DNA from 2 places in the Aeromicrobium sp. WCS2018Hpa-31 genome. Region 2 is predicted to be linked to the other one. Evidence: predicted binding sites of a transcription regulator. Region 2 holds the regulator's gene; the other holds the start of a gene.
What was found. Region 2 encodes HrcA, which represses chaperone genes, less so after heat shock. Its sites were predicted from a motif close to TTGGCACTCGNNNNNNNCGAGTGCCAA; they were not measured.
Positions count from the first base shown of each region.

Region 1: a site for HrcA is predicted at 2,946-2,972, ahead of groES (co-chaperone GroES). Genes of this name have one in related genera too.

Region 1 is NZ_JAVTJF010000002.1:242,041-249,423, forward strand. Features, by position in the region: gene RQG84_RS03340 (biotin-dependent carboxyltransferase family protein) at 1-362, opposite strand, end outside; gene RQG84_RS03345 (allophanate hydrolase subunit 1) at 359-967, opposite strand; gene RQG84_RS03350 (5-oxoprolinase subunit PxpA) at 964-1,653, opposite strand; gene RQG84_RS03355 (THUMP-like domain-containing protein) at 1,691-2,860, opposite strand; gene groES (co-chaperone GroES) at 3,089-3,382, shown strand; gene groL (chaperonin GroEL) at 3,570-5,174, shown strand; gene RQG84_RS03370 (hypothetical protein) at 5,283-5,675, shown strand; gene RQG84_RS03375 (diiron oxygenase) at 5,918-6,850, shown strand; gene RQG84_RS03380 (4Fe-4S binding protein) at 6,858-7,383, shown strand, end outside.
Region 2 is NZ_JAVTJF010000004.1:294,704-302,086, forward strand. Features, by position in the region: gene RQG84_RS07150 (histidine triad nucleotide-binding protein) at 1-46, opposite strand, end outside; gene dnaJ (molecular chaperone DnaJ) at 66-1,220, opposite strand; gene hrcA (heat-inducible transcriptional repressor HrcA) at 1,237-2,274, opposite strand; gene RQG84_RS07165 (hypothetical protein) at 2,397-2,828, shown strand; gene RQG84_RS07170 (DUF3097 domain-containing protein) at 2,821-3,669, shown strand; gene RQG84_RS07175 (CHAP domain-containing protein) at 3,708-4,580, opposite strand; gene hemW (radical SAM family heme chaperone HemW) at 4,740-5,903, opposite strand; gene RQG84_RS07185 (long-chain fatty acid--CoA ligase) at 5,907-7,383, opposite strand, start outside.

The sequences.
Region 1 (7,383 bases), on a different contig from region 2:
TCGATGCCACCGGCGACCGCCACGTAGCCGCGCAGGCCGTGGCCGAACGGGGCGACCGCCAGGTGCCGCCCGGCGCCCAGGCGCACCGCACGACCGTGCTCGACCGGAGCACCGTCGACCAGCACCGGCCCGACCGCCCCCGTCACGGCGACGACGTGCTCGGACGTGGCCCGCAGCTCGAGGCCGCCTCCGAGCGCCTCCAGGACGGCGGTGCCGGACGCGTCGCCGACGAGGGTGCGCGCCTGGTGGAGGGCGCGCCGGTCGAAGGCTCCCGCGGCGCCGACTCCCTGCGCCGCCATCCCGGGTCGGCCGTCGTCCTGCACGAGCGTGAGAGGCCCGGGGTGCACGACGACCAGGCTCACGGCGGACTCCCGGGACCGACGGCGCGGAAGCGGACGGTGTCGCCCGGTGCGAGCAGTGCTGCAGGGGAGCGCTCGACGTCGAACAGCACCACGTCGGTGCGTCCGACCAGCTGCCAGCCGCCGGGCGACTCCCTCGGGTAGACGCCGCTGAACCCGCCGGCCAGGGCCACGGCACCGGCGGGAACCCGTGGCCGTGGCGTGTCCTTGCGGGGGACGGTGAGCCTCGGGTCGCCGTCGACGAGGTAGGCGAACCCGGGCGCGAACCCGCCGAACGCGACGGTCCAGGGTGTCGCGGTGTGCGCGCCCACCACGGCCTCGACGCTCATCTGAGTCGCCTCGGCCACGGCGTCGAGGTCCGGCCCGTCGTAGACGACGTCGACCACGTGCTCACGCGCGCCGGACGTCGCCGTCGTGGGCGCCGGAGGGACGCTGCGGGCCAGCGCTCGCATCGTCGACGGCCGACCGCGCAGGAGCACGGTGCGCGCCCCCAGCACGGCCTCCACGACGTCGGGGTGGTCGACCAGCGCCGCATGGCGACGGCGTGCCTCGTCGAGGTCGTCGCAGTCCAGGACCACGGCGTCCTCCCCGCACGCGAGCACCCTCACACGAACGGTCCGACCTCGTGCCCGGCCTCCGCCAGGGCGGCGCGCACGGCCCGGACGAGGGCGAGCGCATCGGGGGAGTCGCCGTGCACGCACAGCGAGTCGACCTGGCCGGCGAGGCGCAGCGCCTGGGACACGACCTCGTCGACGTCGCCCAGCACCGCGCCCGGCTGGTCACGCGGGACGAGGGTCCCGGCGGCGGTGTACGCGCGGTCGGCGAAGCCCTCGGCGACGGTCGGGAGCCCCTCGGTGGCGGCGAGCCGCAGCGAGACGGCGCCGGGCAGCCCGAGGAGCGGAAGTCCGTACGGTCCCACGGCCTCGACCACGGCCGTCGCCTGCCGCTCGTCGTGCACGACGGTGTTGTACAGCGCGCCGTGCGGCTTGACGTAGGCCACGCGGCCGCCCACGGCGTCGGCCACCTCGGCGAGCAGGTCGATCTGGGCTCGCAGCTCGTCGACGAGCTCGTCCGTGGCCGGCTCCTGGGGGCGTCGGCCGAAGCCCTCGCGATCGAGGTAGCCCACCTGCGCACCGATCGCGACGCCACGCTCGACCGCGCGCTCGCACGCATCGAGCATGAGCTCCTCGCCGCCGGCGTAGGCGCCGCAGCACACGTTCGCGCTCGTGACGACGTCGAGCAGGGCCAGGTCGTCGGCCGACTCCGCGACGTCGGCGTTCAGGTCGATCCGCACGCCTCCACCCTAGGACCCGCGCGGGGTGCCGGACGGCTCAGCGGGGGAGCGGGTCGACCAGCAGGGCGACGGCCTTGTCGTCCACCCGGGTCAGCACCACGGTGGCGCGCACGGACCCCTTGAGCCGCAGGCGGCGGACCAGCTGCTCGGGCACCACGTCGACGCCGCGCTTCTTGATCGTCAGGGTGCCGACGTCGAGCGCCACGAGCGCGGCCTTGAGCTGCTTCTCGCGGTAGGGCAGTTCCTGCAGCACGCGGAACGAGCGGGCGAGCGGGTGGCGCACGTCGACGTCCGTGGTCACCCACGCGATGCGCGGGTCCACCAGCTGGCCGTCGATCCGCTCCGCCAGGCCTCCGACGAGACCGGCGCGGATCACCGCGTCGTCCGGCTCGTGCAGCCAGCCTCCCAGCTCGCCGACGTCGCCGGGTGCGCCGTCGCCGGCCAGGTCGTCTCCGCCGGGCAGGGCCGTGGCGCGACGCGGAGCGCGGTCGGCCAGGTCGAGGCCGGCGCCCCACAGGCACGCCTCCACCAGGTCGCCGCCGTCGCTGACCCACTGCGCCTCCACGCCGGTGGGGACCAGCGCGTGCGGGATGCCCGGGAGGGTCTTCACGACCGCGTGACCGGCCAGGTGCGCCGCCACGACCGACCACGGCGGGCTCATCGCCTCGGGGTCGAACACCCGGCCCCGGTCGTCGCGTCGGGCGGGGTCGAGGAACACCACCTCGTCGTCCATCGGGTCCACGTCGGCGGCGTCGGCGCAGAGCACCTCGCCGTCGAGGTCGAGGGCGGCCAGGTTGGCGCGGGCGATGGCGGCACGCACCGGGTCACGCTCCACGCCCCGGACCCGCAGGCCGGCGCGAGCGAGCGCGAGCAGGTCCGAGCCGATGCCGCAGCCCAGGTCGAGTGCCGCCGGGGCACCCGTGCCGGCGAGGCGCTCGGCACGCAGCCGGGCCACCGAGCCGCGGGTGGCCTGCTGCAGCGCCTCGTGGGTGAAGAACATCCGAGCCGCGTCGTCGCCCAGCTTGGTGCGCGCGAGCCCGCGCAGGTGGTTCTGCGTCACGGCGGCCGCCACCAGCTCGACGTCGTGGGTGCGGCGCAACCGCGTGCCCAGGGCGAGGTCGGACTCGACCCCGGCCCGCTCGTGCACCTCGGCCACCAGCGCCCGTCCCTCGTCGGTCTGCAGCCGCTCGAACGTCGCCAGGTCCACGCGCCCATCCAACCAGCCGCGACGAACGGCGCTCCCTCGTCGCAGGTCGGCGGAGGAACGAGCGTCCGCCGACGGCGAACACCCTTTAGCACTCAGTAGGGGTGAGTGCTAGATTCGGAACTGGCACTCGGGTACCGAGACTGCCAACCGTGCACGACCCCCGCGACGGCGTGCACACCCATCACGTTCCATCCGTCATTCCACCAACGTTGAAGGGGAGGTCGACCAGTGTCGGTCACCATCAAGCCGCTCGAGGATCGTCTCGTCATCAAGGCCGTCGAGGCCGAGCAGACCACCGCATCCGGACTCGTCATCCCGGACACCGCCCAGGAGAAGCCGCAGGAGGGTGAGGTCGTGGCCGTGGGCCCCGGTCGCATCGACGACTCCGGCAACCGCGTCCCGCTCGACGTCAACGTCGGCGACAAGGTCATCTTCAGCAAGTACGGCGGAACCGAGGTCAAGTACTCGGGCGAGGAGTTCCTCATCCTCTCGGCCCGCGACGTCCTCGCCGTCGTCTCCTAAGGTGCCTGGGCTCCCGACCGGCGGCGTTGCTGCTCGCTCGGCGACCAAGAACGGGTCGCCGTCGCTCGCGCGCCTTGCCGGTCGGGTCCCATCCACCTCAGGACCGTGGCTGCTGAGCCCCGGTCGCTGACTCTCTGTCCGGCACTCGCCGGGCACCCCATCTGATCCATGCGTAGGAAGGCATCACATGCCCAAGATCCTCGAGTTCGACGAGGACGCACGCCGCGCCCTCGAGCGGGGCGTCGACGCCCTCGCGAACACCGTCAAGGTCACCCTCGGCCCCAAGGGCCGCTACGTCGTGCTCGACAAGAAGTGGGGCGCCCCCACGATCACGAACGACGGTGTCACCGTCGCCCGTGAGGTCGAGCTCGACGACCCGTTCGAGAACCTCGGAGCCCAGCTGGCCAAGGAGGTCGCCACCAAGACGAACGACGTCGCCGGTGACGGCACCACCACGGCCACCGTGCTCGCCCAGGCGATGGTCCACGAGGGCCTGCGCGCCGTGGCCGCCGGCGCCAACCCGGTCGGCCTGAAGAAGGGCATCGAGGCCGCGGTCAAGGCCGTCAGCGAGAAGCTGCACGAGATCGCCCGCGACGTCGACGACATCAAGGACATGACCGACGTCGCCACCGTCTCCTCGCGCGACGCGCACATCGGCGAGCTCATCGCCGAGGCGTTCGACAAGGTCGGCAAGGACGGCGTCATCACCGTCGAGGAGTCCAACACGCTCGGCACGCAGCTCGACTTCACCGAGGGCATGCAGTTCGACAAGGGCTACCTCTCGCCGTACATGGTCACCGACACCGAGCGCATGGAGTCCGTCCTCGACGACCCGTACGTGCTCGTCAACCAGGGCAAGATCAGCTCGGTCGCCGAGCTGCTCCCGCTCCTGGAGAAGGTCATCGGCGCGGGCAAGAGCCTGTTCATCATCGCCGAGGACGTCGAGGGCGAGGCGCTCAGCACGCTGGTCGTCAACAAGATCCGCGGCACCTTCACCTCGGTCGCCGTCAAGGCGCCCGCGTTCGGTGACCGCCGCAAGGCCATGCTGCAGGACATCGCGACGCTCACCGGCGCCACGGTCGTCACGCCCGACGTCGGCCTCAAGCTCGACCAGGTCGGCCTCGAGGTGCTCGGCACCGCCCGTCGCGTCGTCGTCACCAAGGACGACACGACGATCATCGACGGCGGCGGCGAGACCGCCGAGGTCGAGGGCCGGGTCAACCAGATCAAGGCCGAGATCGAGCTCACCGACTCCGACTGGGACCGCGAGAAGCTCCAGGAGCGTCTCGCGAAGCTGGCCGGCGGCGTGTGCGTGATCCAGGTCGGCGCGGCCACCGAGGTCGAGCTCAAGGAGAAGAAGCACCGCATCGAGGACGCCGTCTCGGCGACCCGCGCGGCCATCGAGGAGGGCATCGTCGCCGGTGGCGGCTCCGCCCTCGTCCACGCCGTCTCGGTGCTCGAGGGCGACCTCGGGCTCACCGGTGACGAGGCCGTCGGCGTGCGCATCGTGCGCAAGGGTGCCGACGCCCCGCTGGAGTGGATCGCCCGCAACGGCGGCGTCTCCGGCGAGGTCGTCGTGTCGAAGGTCCGCGAGTCCGGTGAGGGCTACAACGCCGCCACCGACCAGTACGGCGACCTCATCGCGCAGGGCATCCTCGACCCGGTCAAGGTCACGCGCTCCGCGCTGGCCAACGCCGCGTCCATCACCGCCATGCTGCTCACCACCGAGACCCTGGTGGCCGAGAAGCCGGCCGACGACGAGGGTGACGCCCACGCCGGGCACAACCACTGAGTCGTCGCACCGACGCGCTGTCGACGGCGCCCGCCCCCTCGGGGGTGGGCGCCGTCGTCGTTCCCGCCCGTGCTTGACGCGCCGCCGGCCAACCCGCACCGTGATCGCATGGCCACCGTCGAGGACGTCGAGCGTCTGTGCCTGGCACTTCCGGAGGTCGCCGAGCGCACCAGCTGGGGCAACCGCGCCTGGTTCGTCGAGAAGGCGATGTTCTGCTGGGTGCGACCGTTCAGCAAGGCCGACCTGAGGCGGTTCGGCGACGACCCGGTGCCGCAGGGCGAGATCGTCGGGCTGCGCACCGAGGACCTCGCCGACCGCGACGCGATCCTCGGCGAGGGCGTGCCGGGCTTCTTCACCATCGAGCACCTGGCGAACCACCCCGGCTTCCTGGTCGAGCTCGACCTGGTGGACCCCGCCCGGCTGGAAACCGCGGTCGAGGACGCCTGGCTCGCACGCGCACCCGCCCGCCTGGCCGAGTCCTGGCTCGCCGAGCGCCCCTGACCCGTGCCGCGGATTCCCAGGTCGACCTGGGAATCTCCCGCCGCGCACGGGGATTCCCCGCACGCCCGGAAAGCTCGCCGTGCCCGGGTGAGGTTCCCGTGCGCGGTCCCGGTCCGCCCTGCCGATCGCGATGAAGGGTGACGGGCATCTCTTGCGGAGCGAGCGCGCTCCACATACCGTGGGTACGGATATGACATTCCCGATGTCACATCATGTCTGTCCCATAGTCGAGGAGCCCCGCCATGACGATCACCGAGACCCGCCCCACCACCCCCGACGCCGCCGCGTTCCGCGCGGAGGTCGAGCGTGACGGCGTGCTCGAGCGACTCCTGTCGTCGTCGGCCCAGCTGTCCTACGACCCCGAGAAGGAGGTCGACTGGGACGCCCCGCTCGACCCGCTGCACGACGGCGTGAACCCCGAGTGGTGCACGCTCTTCGGCACCGACCTGTGGGAGCGCATGACGCCGGAGCAGCGCGCCACGCTCACGCGCCACGAGGCGGCCAGCGTCGCGAGCATCGGCATCTGGTTCGAGATGCTCCTGCAGCAGATGCTGCTCGTCGACATCTACGACAAGGACTACGCGAGCAGCGAGTTCCGGTTCGCGCTCACCGAGATCGCCGACGAGTGCCGCCACTCGATCATGTTCGCCAAGGGCGCCCAGCACATCGCCGGTCGCTCCTACCTGCCCCACCCGCTGCTGCACAAGGCCGCCAAGCTGCTCAAGCTGACCGCGCGCGGCGAGGTCGCCTACACGTCGATCCTGGTGGCCGAGGAGGTCCTCGACGTCATGCAGCGTGACTGGATGCGCGGCGCCTCCGTCTCGCCGCAGGTCAAGACGATCTGCAAGATCCACGTGGTCGAGGAGTCGCGGCACATGAAGTTCGCGCGCCACGAGACCCTCGAGGCGATGAAGGGCATCTCCGAGGCCCGCCGCCGCGCCAGCGCCCTGCAGATCGCGAGCGTCGGCTACTTCATCGTCAAGAGCCTCGTCCGCCCCGAGGTGTACGCCGAGGCCGGGCTCGACGTGAAGGAGGCCGTCGAGGCGGCCAGGAACAACGAGCACCACCACGCCCTCATGCGTCTGTCGTGCGTGCACCTGATGGACTTCCTGGCCGAGGCCGGGCTGCTGACGCCGACGGCCAAGCGGCTGTACCGCCGCGTGCACATGCTCTGAGGCCGCCATGCCCTTCGCCATCACCCAGAGCTGCTGCTCCGACGCCTCCTGCGTGGAGGTGTGCCCGGTCGACTGCATCCACCCGACGCCGGGGGAGCCCGACTTCGGCACGACCGACATCCTCTACGTCGACCCGCGCTCGTGCATCGACTGCGGTGCCTGTGCCGACGCCTGCCCGGCGTCGGCGATCAAGCCGATCGAGATCCTGCGCGGCGGCGAGGCCGTGTTCGCCGAGCTGAACGCGGCCTACTACGAGCAGCGGCCCGAGCGCGAGGTCGCGAAGCAGCAGACCCACGCCCGCGTGCGCCCCGGTGTGCCCACGGGCCTGCGCGTCGCCGTCGTCGGGACCGGCCCGGCCGCGACCTACACCGCGCGTGAGCTGCTCGCGGCCTCCGACGCGCACGTGTCGTTCTTCGACCGGCTACCGGTCCCGGGCGGTCTGCTGCGCGGCGGGGTGGCGCCGGACCACCCGGAGACCAAGCGGGTGCAGGACACCTTCGGCTGGACCTACGACCACCCCCGCGCGCGCCTGT
Region 2 (7,383 bases):
CCCGACCGGCGACGATCGCGCAGAACAGGCAGTCGTCTTGGCTCATGGTTCCTTCCTACCGCACCTCAGCGGAAGGCGTCCTTGATGCGCCCGAACATGCCGTGCCGGTGCGTCGAGCCCATCTGCGCCTCGGGACGGTCCTCGCCGCGCAGCTCGGCCAGCTGCTTGAGCAGCTCGCGCTGCTCGTCGTCGAGCCGGTCCGGGGTCTCGACGACCATCTCGACCACGAGGTCGCCGCGACCGGGGCCGCGCAGCCGCGGCACGCCCTGGCCACGCAGCGTCAGGGTCTCGCCGGACTGGGTGCCCGCAGGCACCTCCAGGCCCACGGTGTCGGGCCCGTCCTGGTCGGCCAGGTCGGCCTCGAGCGTCGGCAGGTCGACGTGCGTGCCGAGGGCCGCAGCGGTCATCGGCAGGGTGACCTGGCAGCGCAGCTGGTCGCCCTTGCGGGTGAAGACGGGGTGACGGGCCACCTCGACCTCGATGTAGAGGTCGCCGGGGGGTCCTCCGCCGGGGCCGACCTCGCCCTCGCCGGCCAGCTGGATGCGGGTGCCCTGGTCGACGCCGGCAGGGATCGAGACGGTGAGCGAGCGACGCGACCGGACCCGGCCGTCGCCGTTGCACTCGTGGCACGGATCGGGGATGACCGAGCCGAAGCCGTGGCAGGTCGGGCACGGGCGGGCGGTCCGGACGCTGCCCAGCGGCGTGCGCTGCACGTGCTGCACCTCGCCGTGCCCGTGGCACGTGCCGCAGGTGACGGCCTCGGAGTCGTCCTCGGCACCGCTGCCGTCGCAGCGCGTGCACACGACCGCCGTGTCGACCTTGATGTCGTGGGTGACGCCGAACGCGGCCTCAGCGAGGTCGACCTGCAGGCGGAGCAACGCGTCCTGGCCACGCTGGACGCGCGAGCGCGGCCCGCGGGTGTTGCCCCCGCCGCCGAAGAACGCGTCCATGATGTCGTCGAAGCTGAAGCCGCCGCCGGCGAAGCCCCCCGCGCCGCCCCCGCCGCCGAGCGGGTTGCCGCCGCGGTCGTAGACCGACTTCTTCTGCGGGTCGGAGAGCACCTCGTAGGCGGTCGTGACCTCCTTGAAGCGGTCGGCCGCGTCGGGTGCGTCGTTCACGTCGGGGTGCAGCTGGCGCGCGAGCCGGCGGTACGCCTTCTTGAGCTCCTCGGGCGTCGCCGACCGGGACACGCCCAGCAGCTCGTAGTAGTCCTGTGCCATTGGTCCTTCGTCCTGTTCAGCCGTCCGCCAGCTGTCGCCCGACGTAGCGGGCGACCGCGCCGACGGCGGCCATGGTTCCTGGATAGTCCATGCGGGTGGGTCCGAGCGTGCCCAACGTGGCGAGCGCCTGCTCGGGGGTGCCGTACGCCGAGGAGACGACGGCGGTGCCCGCCAGTCCCTCGCTACCGGTCTCGAGGCCGATGCGCACGGTGGGGTCGGTGGTCGCCTCGCCGAGGAGCTTCAGGAGCACGACCTGCTCCTCGAGCGCCTCGAGGACGGGGCGGATCGAGGAGTCGAAGTCGCGGCCGAAGCGCGCCAGGTTGGCGGTGCCGCCCACGGCGATGCGCTCGTCGGACCGCTCGTCGGAGAACACGTGCGTGAGCGTCGTGACCACCGACGTGACGAGAGGCCGGTCGGTCTCGGCGAACGTGCCGATCACCTCGGCCAGGCGCAACGACGCCTCGGGCAGCCGCTGCCCGATGGTGGCGGTCATGATGCGGGAGCGCACGTCGGACAGCAGCACGTCGCCCGGCGTGGACTCGAGCTCGACGACACGCTGCTCCACCCGGCCGCTGCTGGTGATCACCACGAGCAGCACGCGTGCGTGCTCGAGCGCGACGACCTCGACGTGGCGCACGGTGGAGCGGGTCAGCGACGGGTACTGCACGATCGCGACCTGGTTGGTCAGCTGGGCCAGCACCTTGACGCTGCGCTGCACGACGTCGTCGACGTCGACCGCTCCCCCGAGGAAGGTCTCGATGGCGCGTCGCTCGGGCGTCGAGAGCGCCTTCACCTGGGACAGCCGGTCGACGAACAGCCGGTAGCCCTTGTCGGTGGGCACCCGGCCCGCGCTCGTGTGCGGCTGCGCGATGTAGCCGTCGTCCTCCAGGGCCGCCATGTCGTTGCGGATGGTCGCCGGCGAGACACCGAGCTGGTGCCGCTCCACGAGCGCCCGGGAGCCCACGGGCTCCTGGGTCTCGACGTAGTCCTCGACGATGGCGCGCAGCACCTCGAGGCGACGGTCGTCAGAGGCGAGTCTTCGGTCCTCCGGCACGGCGGTCTCCTCTCTGCTGATCGGGCCTGCTGGGTCGTGACGGCCCCGGGGCGCGCAGACGGGGCACGACGACGCGGCGTGGCGCTTTGGCACTCACCCAGGGCAAGTGCCAGTCTAACGAGGTGGGAGCAATCGGGAGCGAGGGAGAGGTCGTCTCGGTCACGGGCACCACGCGTACCCTCACCTACCGACCTCGTCGGGTCACCCTCTCCGACGGCACCTTCCTCATGCACGAGTCGCGCGGCGGCACCCTCAGCTCGGTCTGGGCCGCCGACCTCGGCGACCTGTTCGTCGAGGTGGTTCACCTGGGCCACGGCCCCCTGGGCGGCGAGCTGGTGCTCGTCGTCCCCGACGGCGACGTGGTGGCGCTCGGCGACCTCGTTCCCCCGCTCGACGCGGTCCCGTCGGCCGTCACGCCCAGCTGGCCGGCCGCCGTGGACCTCGCCGTCGGGCTCACCCGCCCGTCGACCCGCATCCTCACCAGCAGCGGACCCATCACCCGCGAGGACCTGGAGGACTTCCACCAGACGCTGCTCGGGGTGCTGCATGGCTGAGGCCAGGCACCCGGGGCGTTACGGACAGGACGTGCTGGCCGGCGACTGGAAGGCTCCCCCGCGCGGTCGCTCCACCGAGGCCCCCGCCGACCTCGGCATCGTGGTCGAGGAGGTCACCTCGGGGTGGGTCGGCGAGGTCGTCCGCGTGGAGCGCGACCTCGGCATGGTGATGCTGGAGGACCGCCACCTGCGCCGCAAGTCGTTCCCGCTCGGACCGGGCTTCCTCCTGGAGGGAAAGCCGGTCGTGCTCGTCGCTCCGGTCGCGGCGGCACCCAAGGCCGTGGCCCGCACCGCGTCCGGGTCGCGTGCGGTCACCGGACAGCGTGCACGGGTCGCCCTGCCCAGCCGGATCCTCGTCGAGGGCAAGCACGACGCCGAGCTCGTCGAGAAGGTGTGGGGCGACGACCTTCGGGTGGAGGGCGTGGCCGTGGAGATGCTGCACGGCGTCGACGACCTCGTCGGGGTCGTCGACGACTTCGACCCCGGTCCCGACCGTCGCCTCGGCATCCTCGTCGACCACCTCGTCCCGGGGTCCAAGGAGTCGCGCATCGCCGCGAGGCTCTCGGACCGCGACCACGTGCTCGTCGTCGGGCATCCCTACGTCGACGTGTGGCAGGCCGTGAAGCCGGGACGTCTCGGCGTGGACGCCTGGCCCGTGGTCCCGCGCAGCATCGAGTGGAAGCGTGGGATCTGCGCGGCCTTCGGCTGGCCGCACGCCGAGCAGGCCGACATCGCTCGCGCGTGGCAGCACATCCTCTCGCGCGTCCGGTCGTGGACCGACCTGGAGCCGGAGTTCCTGGGCCGGGTCGAGGAGCTCATCGACTTCGTCACCGCTCCCTGAGCGGCACGGCGTCTCCCGAGGCCCACCGACGGGGACCGTCAGCCCGGCCCGACCACCGGCCCGAGCACCGGGGCGACCACGTCGTCGAGCCAGTCCGCTCGTGGCACGGCGACGCCCCGAGTGGTTCCGTCGTCCCGCACCTCCAGGTCGGCCACGCCGAGCAGCACGTCCTTGCCCCTGGTGCCGGAGGCGTTGTGGGCGTACAGGTAGGCGCGCAGCTCGCCGCGCACCTGGACGGTGCGTCGCCACGAGAACCGGAAGTAGGCGGAGGAGAACGTGAAGGTCTCCGCCGGCGCCCGGTCCAGCGGCGCCCCCAGCGCGACCGTGTAGGCGACCGGGCGTCCCCAGCGGTCGGGCTCGCTCGCCGCACCGCGCACCGCCACCATGCCGTCCGTCGCCTCGAGCGACTCCAGGACGCCCGACGGCGACCCGTCTGACGTGGGGTAGCGGATGAAGCCGGACGGCCACCCCGACCCTCGTCGCACGGTGCGCCACATGAAGGTCCGGTTCATGTTGTCCTCGGAGACGACGATGGAACCGTCCGCACGGACCCGCTCCACGACGGCGACGTGCCCCTTCTTGCCGGCGAGTGCTCGGTTGGCCTTCCACCAGGCCACGTCGCCGCGGCGTGGTGCCGACGTGCTGACCCGCAGTCCGGCGGCTCGCGCGGCCGCGCCCCACGTGAGGGCGGCGTCGGTGCCGGGCGGTCGCGCGACCAGTCGGTTCTTGGTGAGTCGGTACGCGACGTAGTTCGTGCAGCTGCGACCGGGCGTCATGTTCCAGTACGACCGCGACCGGACCGACGCGTAGCCGCCGTGGGTGTACCCCTTGGCGGCGCACTGCTTGTACCCCGTGCACAGCACGGTGCGTGGTGCCGCGTCCGCAGACGTCGGCACACTGATGATGGCCATGCCGATCAGCATGCTGATCAGAGCTGGCCAATGCGCGATGCGCATTGCTCCCTCGCCAACTCCCCCGAGTTTGTTCCTTGCTCCCAGGAGCACCGTAGGACCGTGTCCTAGGTCATGCCATCCGAATGACGAAAGTCCCTTCGGACTGGGGCGGGCGTCCTAGTCCGTGAGGTCCCGGACCACGGCGTCGGCGAGCAGGCGGCCCTCCAGGGTGAGCACGAGACGCTCGTCCACGACGTCGAGCAGACCGCGCGCGGCGAGCACCGGCACCTGCGCCCGCACCGAGGGGTCGAGCGCCGCCACGGGCAGGCCGGACCTCAGCCGGATCTCCAGCATGATCCGTTCGAGGGCGGCCGTGGGGGCGTCGATGTCCTCACCGTCGGCCTCGACAGGCTCGCCCGCAGCCAGTCGCTGTGCGTAGGCGGCAGGATGCTTGACGTTCCACCAGCGCCGCCGGTCGACGTAGGAGTGCGCGCCCGGACCCACGCCCCACCACTCGGCGCCGTGCCAGTACAGCAGGTTGTGGCGGCACTGCGCGGCCTCGTCGCGAGCCCAGTTCGACAGCTCGTACCAACCCAGGCCCGCTGCGGTGAGGGTCGCGTCGGCGAGCAGGTACTTGTCGGCGGTCTCGTCGTCGTCGGGCATGACCACCTCGCCGCGCCGGACCTTGCGCGCGAAGGCCGTCCCGTCCTCCACGATGAGCGCGTAGGCGCTGACGTGGTCGGGCTCGAGGGAGACCGCCTGCTCCAGGCTCGTCCGCCAGTCGTCCATCGACTCACCCGGCGTGCCGTAGATGAGGTCGAGGCTCACCTGCTCGAACCCGGCCTCCCGGGCCCAGCGCACCGCGTCGGGGACACGGGCGGGGTCGTGCGTCCGGTCCAGCGTGGCGAGCACGTGCGGCACGGCGGACTGCACCCCGAAGGAGATGCGGGTGAAGCCGCCCTCGCGCAGGCGTGCCAGCGACGCCGGCGTGACGCTGTCGGGGTTGGCCTCCGTGGTCACCTCGGCACCCGGGCGCAGCCCGAGGTGCTCGTCGATCGACCTGAGGACGCCGACGAGGTCGTCGGCGGGGAGCTGGGTGGGGGTGCCTCCCCCGAAGAAGACCGTCTCGACCGGCCGGGGCCCGACGGCGTCGGCCATGCGGCGCACCTCGTGCAGGGCCGAGGAGGCGTACGTCGCGCGGGTGGCACCCTCACCGAGCTCGTCGGCGGTGTAGGTGTTGAAGTCGCAGTAGCCGCAGCGGACCGAGCAGAACGGGACGTGGACGTAAACGCCGAACGGCCCGCCCCCGGTGTCGGGAGCGGGCCGTTCGGTCGAGGTCATGGACTAAGCGTAGAAGCCGTCCAGGATGTGCTTGTAGTTCGACTCCACCACGTTGCGCTTGACCTTCATGCTCGGCGTGATCTCGCCGGACTCGATCGACAGGTCGTGGTCCAGGATGGCGAACTTCTTGATCGTCTCCCAGCGGTTGATCTTGGAGTTGAGCTCGTCGATCTGGCCGGAGATCACCTCGTGCATCTGCGGCGAGGAGACGACCTCGGAGTAGGACTTGCCCTCCATGCCATGCGCCGTGGCCCACTCGGCGACCGCGTCGGGATCGAGCGTGATGAGCGCGGAGCAGAAGTTTCGCTCGTTGCCGTGCACCACGATCTGGCTGGTCAGCGAGCTGATGCCCTTGAAGATGCCCTCGATGTGCGGCGGAGCCACGTACTTGCCGCCGGAGGTCTTGAAGAGCTCCTTCTTGCGGCCCGTGATGTAGAGGAAGCCGTCCTCGTCGAGCCGGCCCTCGTCGCCGGTGTGCAGCCACCCGTCCTCGGTGAGCGACGAGGCGCTCTCGGAGTCGAGGTTGTGGTAGCCCTGCATGACGTGCGGGCCCTTGACGAGGACCTCGCCGTCCTCGGCGATGCGGATCTCGCTGCCGGGCATCGGGATGCCCACCGAGCCGAGCTTGAAGTCGGTCGGGTGGTTGACCGTGGCACCGGCGGAGTTCTCGGTGAGCCCGTAGCCCTCGAGGATGAGGACGCCGGCGGCGTGGAACCACTCGGCGATGTCGGGCGAGAGCGCCGCGGCACCGGAGATGAAGAACCGCACGCGGCCGCCGAAGCGGTCGCGCACCTTGGAGAACACCAGCTTGTCGGCCACACCGTGCTTGGCCTTGAGGACCGGCGAGATCGGCTTGCCGGCGCGCACCGCGCGGGAGTGCTCGATGCCCACCTTCTCGGCCCACTTGAAGATCTTGAGCTTCGCGCCGCCCTCGGCCTCTGTCATGCCGACGATGCGGCCGTAGGCCTTCTCGAAGATGCGGGGCGCCGCACCCATGAACGTGGGCTTGACGATCGCCAGGTTGTCGACGATCTTCGGCACGCGCCCGTCGATGGCCGTGGCGAAGCCGATCTGCAGCTGCGTCGAGAGGAGCACCTTGCCGAAGGAGTGCGCCATCGGCAGCCAGAGGAACTGCAGGTCGTCGGCGGTCAGGTAGCCGCCTGCGGCGATGCAGGCGCCCTCGTAGGTCCAGCCGTCGTGCAGGAGGCGCACGCCCTTCGGACGGCCGGTCGTGCCGGACGTGTAGATGAGCGTCGCGAGCGACTGCGGCGTGATGGCCGCGACCCGGTCCTTGACGGCGTCCGGGTTGGCGGCGAGGTGGTCGCGGCCGAGCTGCTCGAGGTCGTCGAAGCCGATGACCCAGTCGCCGTCGGGCGTGCCGTCGTAGACGACGACCTTCGTGACGGAGGGGAGCTCGGAGTGCTTCTCGCGCAGCTTGGCGACCTGCTCGTCGTCCTCGGCGAAGACGATGCGGCTGTCG